DNA from 4 places in the Parageobacillus sp. G301 genome. Region 2 is predicted to be linked to each of the others. Evidence: riboswitches for the same ligand, from Rfam matches in the RefSeq annotation. Region 2 holds a riboswitch; each other region holds the start of a gene.
The links. A riboswitch is a leader RNA that binds a small molecule or an ion and turns the genes downstream of it on or off. The one in region 2 is predicted to bind S-adenosylmethionine.

Region 1 (2,204 bases), 170 kb from region 2:
TAGACCAAAGAATAATGCGACATCCCCTTCTTTACCGACGTTTGCCGAACAATGCATCGATAAAATTCCTTGTTCTGGGAGCAGGTAATTCATCACAGTGAAAATCGATTTTTTCATTTCGCCAGCATATTCTGTGCCACCGATTAGCACGATCCGCCGTTCAAAAGAAATAATGATAAATGTTTCCGATCTTGTTCCATCAACGGCAGGATCTGCTTTAAAGTTTGGTGCGCAAATAACGGTGAATTCCGCTTTGTGTGTTTGCAGTTCTTCCGCTGTTGGGCGAATAAATAGTTGATGTGCAAATAAATTTTGCCACGCAAATTCATTAATGACTTGGATAGGTAAGCGGTATTTGGGATCAGCGCCGGCAAATCCTTTAAAAACAAATATTTCATCTTTTTTCATTAAATAGTCAATTACCTTATTGTATAAGTTTTCGAAAACTTCTTCAGAAATCGGCTGGTTCGTCGTCCCCCAATCGATTTTTGATTTCGTCGAAGCTTCTTCTACAATGTATTTATCTTTTGGAGAGCGACCTGTATATTTTCCTGTCGTTACCGCAACTGCTCCGGTAGCTGTCAACCGACCTTCATTTCGTTGCAACACTTTTTCTACAAGCTGTGCTACCGATAAATTATGAAACACATTTGGCTGTTGTAATAATGTGGTAAGTTTACTTGTCATATTAGCGACTCCCATGTACAAAACCTTCCTTTTTATTGAAATGGTCTCCTTCAAATAGTATAACACATTTTTATTATTAGTCCATACTATTTGTGACAATTTCTTTTCTTTTATTTTTCTCATTTTTGTTCATAAAAAAATTGTCTAATTTTGTTGACTTTCTTTATTTAATTACGATATGATAACTCATTGAACGGATACTCTTATCCCGAGCCGGTGGAGGGACAGGCCCGATGAAACCCAGCAACCGTCACAACTGGAAATGTGTGAAATGGTGCTAACCTGTGGCAAGGCAACGTCCTTGAGCGATAAGAGTGAAAGGAGCAATATGATTGCAATGACCTTTCCTCAAAATTACAGGAAAGGTTTTTTTATATGTCTATGTGTCAAGATATATAAAAGCTATAATAAAAGGGAATGAGTACCGTATCATCTGCAGTTTGCAGGAATACAATATTTAGACGTTCGATTATGAAAAGAGGAGGAAACTGACGAATGTCAAAAAAAAGACGTTTATTTACTTCGGAATCTGTAACGGAAGGTCATCCTGACAAAATTTGTGACCAAATTTCCGATGCCATTTTAGATGCCATTTTAGAGAAGGACCCGAATGCTCGCGTCGCATGCGAAACGAGCGTTACAACAGGGCTTGTGCTCGTAAGTGGAGAAATTACGACATCAACATATGTAGATATCCCGAAAATCGTCCGCGATACGGTTCGCGAAATTGGCTATACTCGTGCGAAATATGGTTTTGATGCCGATACTTGTGCTGTATTGACATCGATTGACGAACAGTCTCCAGATATCGCAATGGGAGTCGATAAGGCGTTAGAAGCCCGCGAAGGTCAGATGACTGACGAGGAAATTGAAGCAATCGGTGCTGGAGACCAAGGGTTAATGTTTGGATTTGCTTGCAATGAAACGAAAGAATTAATGCCGCTTCCGATTTCGTTAGCGCATCGTTTGGCACGCCGTTTGTCAGAAGTGCGGAAAGAAGCCATTTTGCCATATTTGCGTCCAGATGGCAAAACACAAGTAACAGTAGAATACGATGAAAATGGAAAACCAGTGCGTATCGATACGATCGTTGTATCAGCGCAACATCATCCGGAAATTACACAAGAACAAATTGAGCGCGATATTAAAGAACATGTCATTAAGCCGGTTGTACCAGCAGAACTGATCGATGAAAACACAAAATATTTTATTAACCCGACAGGTCGTTTCGTCATCGGCGGACCTCAAGGCGACGCTGGCTTAACAGGACGGAAAATTATCGTTGACACATATGGCGGTTATGCTCGCCATGGCGGCGGTGCGTTTTCTGGTAAAGACCCTACAAAAGTAGACCGCTCTGCAGCCTATGCAGCGCGTTATGTAGCGAAAAACATTGTTGCTGCTGGACTTGCCGATAAATGTGAAGTGCAGTTGGCATATGCGATCGGCGTTGCAAGACCGGTTTCCATTTCCATTGATACGTTCGGAACCGGAAAAGTATCTGAAGATATTTTAAT
Region 2 (2,204 bases):
CAGCGATTACACCAAAAACGAAAGCAATTTTCGCCGAAACGATTGGCAACCCTAGTTTGCACATATTAGATATTGAAGCGGTGGCGCAAATCGCTCGTGAAGCGGGAATTCCGCTCATTATCGACAACACATTTGCCACTCCTTATTTGTGCAGACCAATTGAACATGGGGCGAATATCGTGATCCATTCCGCCACAAAATGGCTTGTTGGGAATGGGACGACCTTAGGCGGCATCATTGTTGATGGTGGTAATTTTGACTGGAATTCGCCGAAGTTTCCAGGATTTATTACTCCTGATCCAAGCTATCACAACATTGTGTATGCTGAGGCGTTTGGGCCTGCTGCATACATTGTCAAAGCTCGCGTGCAGTTGCTCCGCGATTTAGGTCCAGCGATTAGCCCATTTAATGCCTTTCAAATTCAGCTTGGTCTTGAAACATTGCATGTACGTATGAAAGAACATATTGCGAATACAAGAAAAATCGTCGAGTATTTAGATCGTCATCCAGCGATAGAGTGGGTGCTTTATCCAGAACATGACAGTCATCCAGCAAAAGAACTGGCGAAAAAATATTTGCCAAAAGGAGCTGGTTCCATCGTTGTATTTGGCGTAAAAGGCGGCAGAGAAGCAGGAGCGAAATTGATCAACAGTGTAAAATTATGGTCGCATGTTGCCAACGTTGGCGACGCGAAAAGTTTAATTATCCACCCGGCAAGCACCACACATCAACAGCTAAACGAAGAAGAACTAAAATCATCTGGAGTGACAGAAGATTTAGTTCGCTTATCTGTCGGCATCGAAAATGTCGATGACTTAATTGAAGATTTAGAACAGGCAATTGCGGCCGCTACCGGAATTACATCTGATGTTTCCGTCTCATAATCACAAGAAATGATAATCATGCCATTTTCCATAATTGACTATAAAATTTCCATTGACACTATTCGACATATAGTGATAAAATCACATTCGTAATTATTGAGAGATTTTAATTGAATAAAGTGCTTTTTGTGCTCTTATCAAGAGAGGTGGAGGGATGTGCCCAATGAAGCCCGGCAACCGTCAGCGTACTCGCTGAAATGGTGCCAATTCACACAAAGCGTCTGCTTTGAGAGATAAGAGACAGAACGGTAATCATTGCCTTTCTGTTCTCTTGAGCAGAAAGGTTTTCTTTTTGCGGCGAGCCGTCTTTTACATGAGGGAAGGTGGAAATGTGCATGATTACATTAGAAAACGTGACAAAAATATATGAAGCGGCCAATGGATCTGTAACAGCAGTGGATAATGTCTCTTTGCAAATTAAAGAAGGCGAAATTTTCGGAATCATCGGATATAGCGGGGCGGGAAAAAGTTCGTTAATCCGTCTCCTTAATGGATTGGAAAAACCGACAAAAGGGAAAGTTATTGTCGCTGGGCGGGATATTGCTAATATTAAAGGAAAGGAATTGCGAAAGGCCCGTCAGGAAATCGGAATGATTTTTCAGCATTTTAATTTATTATGGTCAAGAACGGTTCGCGAAAACATTGCGTTTCCATTAGAAATTGCCGGTGTACCGAAAGAACAGCGGAAAAAACGGGTAGACGAGTTAATTCAGCTTGTTGGTTTGCAAGGAAGAGAAAATGCCTATCCGTCACAGCTTAGCGGCGGGCAAAAGCAGCGCGTCGGCATCGCGCGCGCTTTGGCGAACAATCCAAAAGTGTTATTGTGCGATGAGGCGACATCCGCGCTAGACCCGCAGACAACCGATTCCATTTTGGAACTTTTGGTGGATATTAATAAGCGTTTAGGATTGACAATTGTATTAATTACCCATGAAATGCACGTGATTCGTAAAATTTGCAACCGCGTTGCAGTGATGGAAAACGGAAAAATTGTTGAACAAGGAGAAGTGCTGCAAGTGTTCCGGCAGCCAAAGCAGGAGATTACGAAACGATTTGTGCGGCAAGTTGTTGAACCAGAGGAAACCAAAGAAACGATTACCCATCTGCTCGATAAATATCCGAACGGAACGGTTATCCAATTGACGTTCGTCGGGGAAGCTGCTGAGCAGCCGCTGATCGCCAATGTCGTGCGCCAGTTTCAAGTGGATGCAAATATTTTACAAGGGAAAATTTCACAAACTCATCAAGGCGCCTACGGTGTGCTGTTTGTTCATATGGATGGGGAAAAAGAGGAAGTGGCCCGTGCGATCGATTATATTC
Region 3 (2,204 bases), on a different contig from region 2:
GTGCGATTGGCTTTGACGGAAAAAAACCGGTCAGCTTTCTTCAAGCAGAGGGGGCAAAAGAAATTGGCGTTGAAATTTATACATTCTCCAAAACATATAATATGGCGGGCTGGCGCGTGGCGTTTGCCGTTGGAAATGAGAGCGTGATTGCGGCGATTAACTTGCTGCAAGACCATTTATATGTGAGTTTGTTTGGCGCTGTTCAAGAAGCGGCGGCAACCGCATTGCTTTCTTCGCAGCGCTGCGTGGAAGAGCTTGTCGCGCTGTATGAATCGCGGCGCAATACGCTTATTGACGCGTTGCGGCAAATTGGCTGGGATGTCGACGCCCCAAAAGGTTCATTTTTTGCGTGGCTTCCGGTGCCGAACGGATGGACATCGGAACGTTTTTCCGATTATTTGCTGGAAAAAGCGCATGTCGTTGTCGCGCCGGGAATTGGATTTGGCAAGCATGGAGAAGGATATGTGCGAGTTGGGTTATTAACAAGCGAATCCCGCCTGCAAGAAGCGGCGGAACGGATTTCGAAGCTTGGTCTTTTCTAAAATGGGTTAAAAAATGATTGACAGAGCGAAAAAATACTGTCATAATTCAAATTAAATTTTCGAGCGCGAATAGTTTGAAAAGTGAATACGATATTGCAAGCATTCTTATCAAGAGCAGGCGGAGGGACAAGCCCAATGAAGCCCGGCAACCGGCTTAACGACGGTTAAGCACGGTGCTAATTCTTGCAGCGGAAACGCTGAGAGATAAGAAGAGCGTGAATAAATAAAGCCTCTTCTTATGAAGAGGTTTTTTTGATGGATGAACAGAAAAGAGGGATGATCATGAGTCAAGTAATTGCCACATATCTTATTCACGATGAAAAAGATTTAGAGAAAAAGGCGGAAGGAATTGCGCTTGGGTTGACCGTTGGTTCGTGGACGGATTTGCCGCTTCTTGAGCAGGAACAATTGCGCAAGCATAAAGGAGTAGTTGTAAGCGTACAAGAACTCGAGGAGAACGAACGCGCCAACCGTTACTTTGGAAAACGATTGAAGAGGGGAATCGTTCGCATTGCATACCCGAGCTTAAACTTTAGCGCGGATATTCCGGCGCTTTTAACGACGGTGTTTGGCAAATTGTCGCTGGATGGAGAAGTGAGATTGCTAGATTTAACGTTTTCCGACGAATGGAAAAGACAGTTTCCTGGCCCGCGTTTTGGCATTGACGAAATCCGCAAAAAAGTGGGTGTATATGAACGTCCGCTTCTGATGAGCATTTTTAAAGGGATGATCGGCCGCGATTTAACATATTTATCCGAGCAGCTGAAACAACAAGCGCTCGGCGGGGTCGATCTCGTTAAAGACGATGAAATTTTGTTTGAAAACGAATTAACGCCGTTTGAAAAGCGAATTACGGCTGGAAAAGCGGTGTTAAACGAAGTGTACGAAAAGACAGGAAAACGGACGTTATATGCGGTGAACTTGACTGGAAAAACGTTCGAATTGAAAGAGAAAGCAAAACGCGCAGTCGAATTAGGTGCCGATGTATTGTTATTTAACGTATTTGCGTACGGTTTGGATGTGCTCCAAGGGTTGCGCGAAGATGATGAGATCACCATTCCGATCATGGCTCATCCGGCATTCAGCGGGGCGCTTACTCCATCGGAGTTTTACGGAATAAAAGCATCCTTGCTGCTTGGCAAATTGCTTCGCCTTGTTGGTGCGGATTTTGTGCTTTTTCCATCGCCATACGGAAGCGTTGCCCTTGATAAAGAAGAGGCGCTTGGCATTGCCGCAGAGTTGACGAATGATAAGGAGCCGTTTAAACGGTCGTTCCCGGTTCCGTCAGCCGGCATTCATCCAGGGCTTGTGCCATTATTGTTCCGCGATTTTGGCATAGATAGCATCGTCAATGCAGGCGGCGGCATACATGGACATCCAGACGGAGCAGCAGGTGGCGGCAGAGCATTTCGCGCTGCGATTGATGCGGCTCTTGCCGGAAAATCGCTTCATGAAGCAGCGCGCGAAAATGAGGCGTTGCGAAAGGCGATTGACTTATGGGGCGCAGTAGAGGTGACATCATGACAAAACCAATCATCTTTTGTGATTTTGATGGGACGATTACAGACAATGACAACATTATCGCGATTATGAAACGGTTTGCGCCGCCGGAATGGGAAACGTTAAAAGAAGATATATTATCACAGCGCATCTCGGTGCAAG
Region 4 (2,204 bases), on a different contig from region 2:
ATGAGCCCCTGGAAACAGCATGAGAAAATATCCAATATGCTGGCAGATTTACGCGGATCAATGTCATATTGATCAGCAATGTTTTTTGCAAGTGGACCAGCAATTAAAATGGAGATCGTATTGTTTGCTGTTGAAAGATTTGTTAAGCTCACTAATCCCGCGATGCCGAATTGTGCCCCTTTTTTTGACTTTACATTTCTTGTTACTAATTGAAGTAAATAATCGATTCCACCGTTATGTTTAATGACTTCCACCATACCGGAAATTAAGATCGCAAGCAATGACAATTCCTGCATTCCGGCGACCCCGTCACCGATGGCTTGAATGAGGCCCATTGCACTGTAGCTTCCATCAAGAAGACCGATGATTCCTGCTAATAAAATACCGCCTGCTAACACGACTAGTACATTAACGCCCATTAATGCTGTTATTAATACACCAAGGTAAGGTAAAATTTTCATCCAATTAAAAGATTGATTCGTAATTTCCGCTTGCTCTCCAGCAGTAATGGCCCAGAAAAGAACGATGGTGATGATTGCCGCTGGTAAAACAATGAAAAAGTTCACCTTAAACTTTTCTTTCATTCTTGTATTTTGTGTACGAACTGCCGCAATCGTTGTATCAGAGATAAAAGATAGGTTATCTCCAAACATAGCACCGCCAATGACAGCTGCCATAGATAATGCCAAAGAAATATCGGTTTGTTCACTAATTCCGACTCCAATCGGCGCTAACGCTACAATCGTTCCCATGGACGTTCCCATCGAAATGGAGATAAAACATCCAATGACAAATAAACCGGCTATTAATAAATTTTGCGGAACAACGGAAAGAGCCAAATTAACCGTTGATTCAACAGCCCCCATTTTTTTAGTTACTTCCGAAAATGCTCCTGCTAATAAGAAAATGATGACCATTAACATGACATCGGCATTTCCAGCCCCTTTTGTGAACACTTCCACTTTCTTCGTTAAAGACTCTTTCCGATTCATCATCAACGAAATACTTGCCGCAATCAAAATTGCTACAATGACTGGAAATTTATAAAAATCGCCTGTAACCACGCCTGCACCAATGAACAACACTAAAAAGATCACAAACGGAAATAACGCAAATAGATTGCCTTTTCTTAACTCCACTCTTTCCACCTCATTTTATGTTTTTTTGAAGGAGCTTTCCACTTAGAGAAAAGGCCTCTTCTTATCTGAACATAAGAAGAGGCCTTATACGTATCTATATAAGAAACCCTTCTTATCTTTCAAGCACAATGCTTGCTGGATTTGGCACAGCACTCGAAAACGAGTCCGCTGCCGAGACTTCTTCGGGCCAGTCCCTCCGCCTCTCTAGATAAGAAGATGAGCGGTTGTATTTCGTTATATAAAACAAATAAAAGATTACAACATATTCATCTATTGTGCAATACACTTTGATAATGTCTTATTTTTAAATAATTTTAAATAAATCTTAAAATTATACTTGTGTAACATTAATAATATGCAAAAATCCCGTAGCAAAACGCCACGGGAAAAGAAATCAAAAACTCTATTCTGGTTTATAGATTCCATATTTAATAATCTTAAGATATTCATTCAGTTCCCTTATCAAAGACTCCACACCACTCATGACATCCATTTGCTTATTTTTGTATATAGCCATATACTTATTAGACAGCTGTTCGGCAATCAACATGGTCATGCGGATCACGGTATCCACGGAAATATCCTCTCTAAGTTTTTCCGTTTGGATCAGATCTTTAATATAGACATGCTTCAGCAAAAAATCTTCCTGATAAGCTTCGTAATGTTTCTTAATAATTTCTTCCATTTCCTTCTTTACTGCCACTGGAGGATTAGTAAAGGCATCCGTAATAAACTGAGTTTCTTGGAGATACTGAACCGTTAGTTTTTGTTTCAACAGGACGATTTCTTTGATCCTTTCAAAGAAATCATCAGATTGGATTTTTTCCATTTCTTCCATTGCTAGTTCCGTCAGAAAGTCCTTCACATAATTCACTAAATAAAGGTATAAGTTTTTCTTGCTCTTAAAATAATGAAAAAGTATTCCCTTGGAAATTCCCGCCCGTCTCGTAATAACATCTGTAGAGGTCTTTTCATAACCATTCTTCACAAATTCCTCGATGGCCACTTTGATGATCAAGTCTTTTTTCTCTTTAGGCTGCTTTTCAAATGCTGAATACAATTTTA

Region 1: it holds a riboswitch for S-adenosylmethionine, as region 2 does, so the genes downstream of both, metK (methionine adenosyltransferase) here and QSJ37_RS11505 (methionine ABC transporter ATP-binding protein) in region 2, are expected to answer to the same signal.
Region 3: it holds a riboswitch for S-adenosylmethionine, as region 2 does, so the genes downstream of both, mtnW (2,3-diketo-5-methylthiopentyl-1-phosphate enolase) here and QSJ37_RS11505 (methionine ABC transporter ATP-binding protein) in region 2, are expected to answer to the same signal.
Region 4: it holds a riboswitch for S-adenosylmethionine, as region 2 does, so the genes downstream of both, QSJ37_RS04110 (Na+/H+ antiporter NhaC family protein) here and QSJ37_RS11505 (methionine ABC transporter ATP-binding protein) in region 2, are expected to answer to the same signal.

The regions. Positions count from the first base shown of each region.
Region 1 is NZ_BSDB01000002.1:736,235-738,438, forward strand. Features, by position in the region: gene pckA (phosphoenolpyruvate carboxykinase (ATP)) at 1-702, opposite strand, end outside; SAM riboswitch class I at 888-1,002, shown strand; gene metK (methionine adenosyltransferase) at 1,183-2,204, shown strand, end outside.
Region 2 is NZ_BSDB01000002.1:565,278-567,481, forward strand. Features, by position in the region: gene QSJ37_RS11500 (O-acetylhomoserine aminocarboxypropyltransferase/cysteine synthase family protein) at 1-884, shown strand, start outside; SAM riboswitch class I at 1,016-1,124, shown strand; gene QSJ37_RS11505 (methionine ABC transporter ATP-binding protein) at 1,220-2,204, shown strand, end outside.
Region 3 is NZ_BSDB01000001.1:1,348,273-1,350,476, reverse strand. Features, by position in the region: gene QSJ37_RS06855 (pyridoxal phosphate-dependent aminotransferase) at 1-542, shown strand, start outside; SAM riboswitch class I at 645-753, shown strand; gene mtnW (2,3-diketo-5-methylthiopentyl-1-phosphate enolase) at 825-2,066, shown strand; gene mtnX (2-hydroxy-3-keto-5-methylthiopentenyl-1-phosphate phosphatase) at 2,063-2,204, shown strand, end outside.
Region 4 is NZ_BSDB01000001.1:797,766-799,969, forward strand. Features, by position in the region: gene QSJ37_RS04110 (Na+/H+ antiporter NhaC family protein) at 1-1,139, opposite strand, end outside; SAM riboswitch class I at 1,249-1,354, opposite strand; gene QSJ37_RS04115 (TetR/AcrR family transcriptional regulator) at 1,543-2,204, opposite strand, start outside.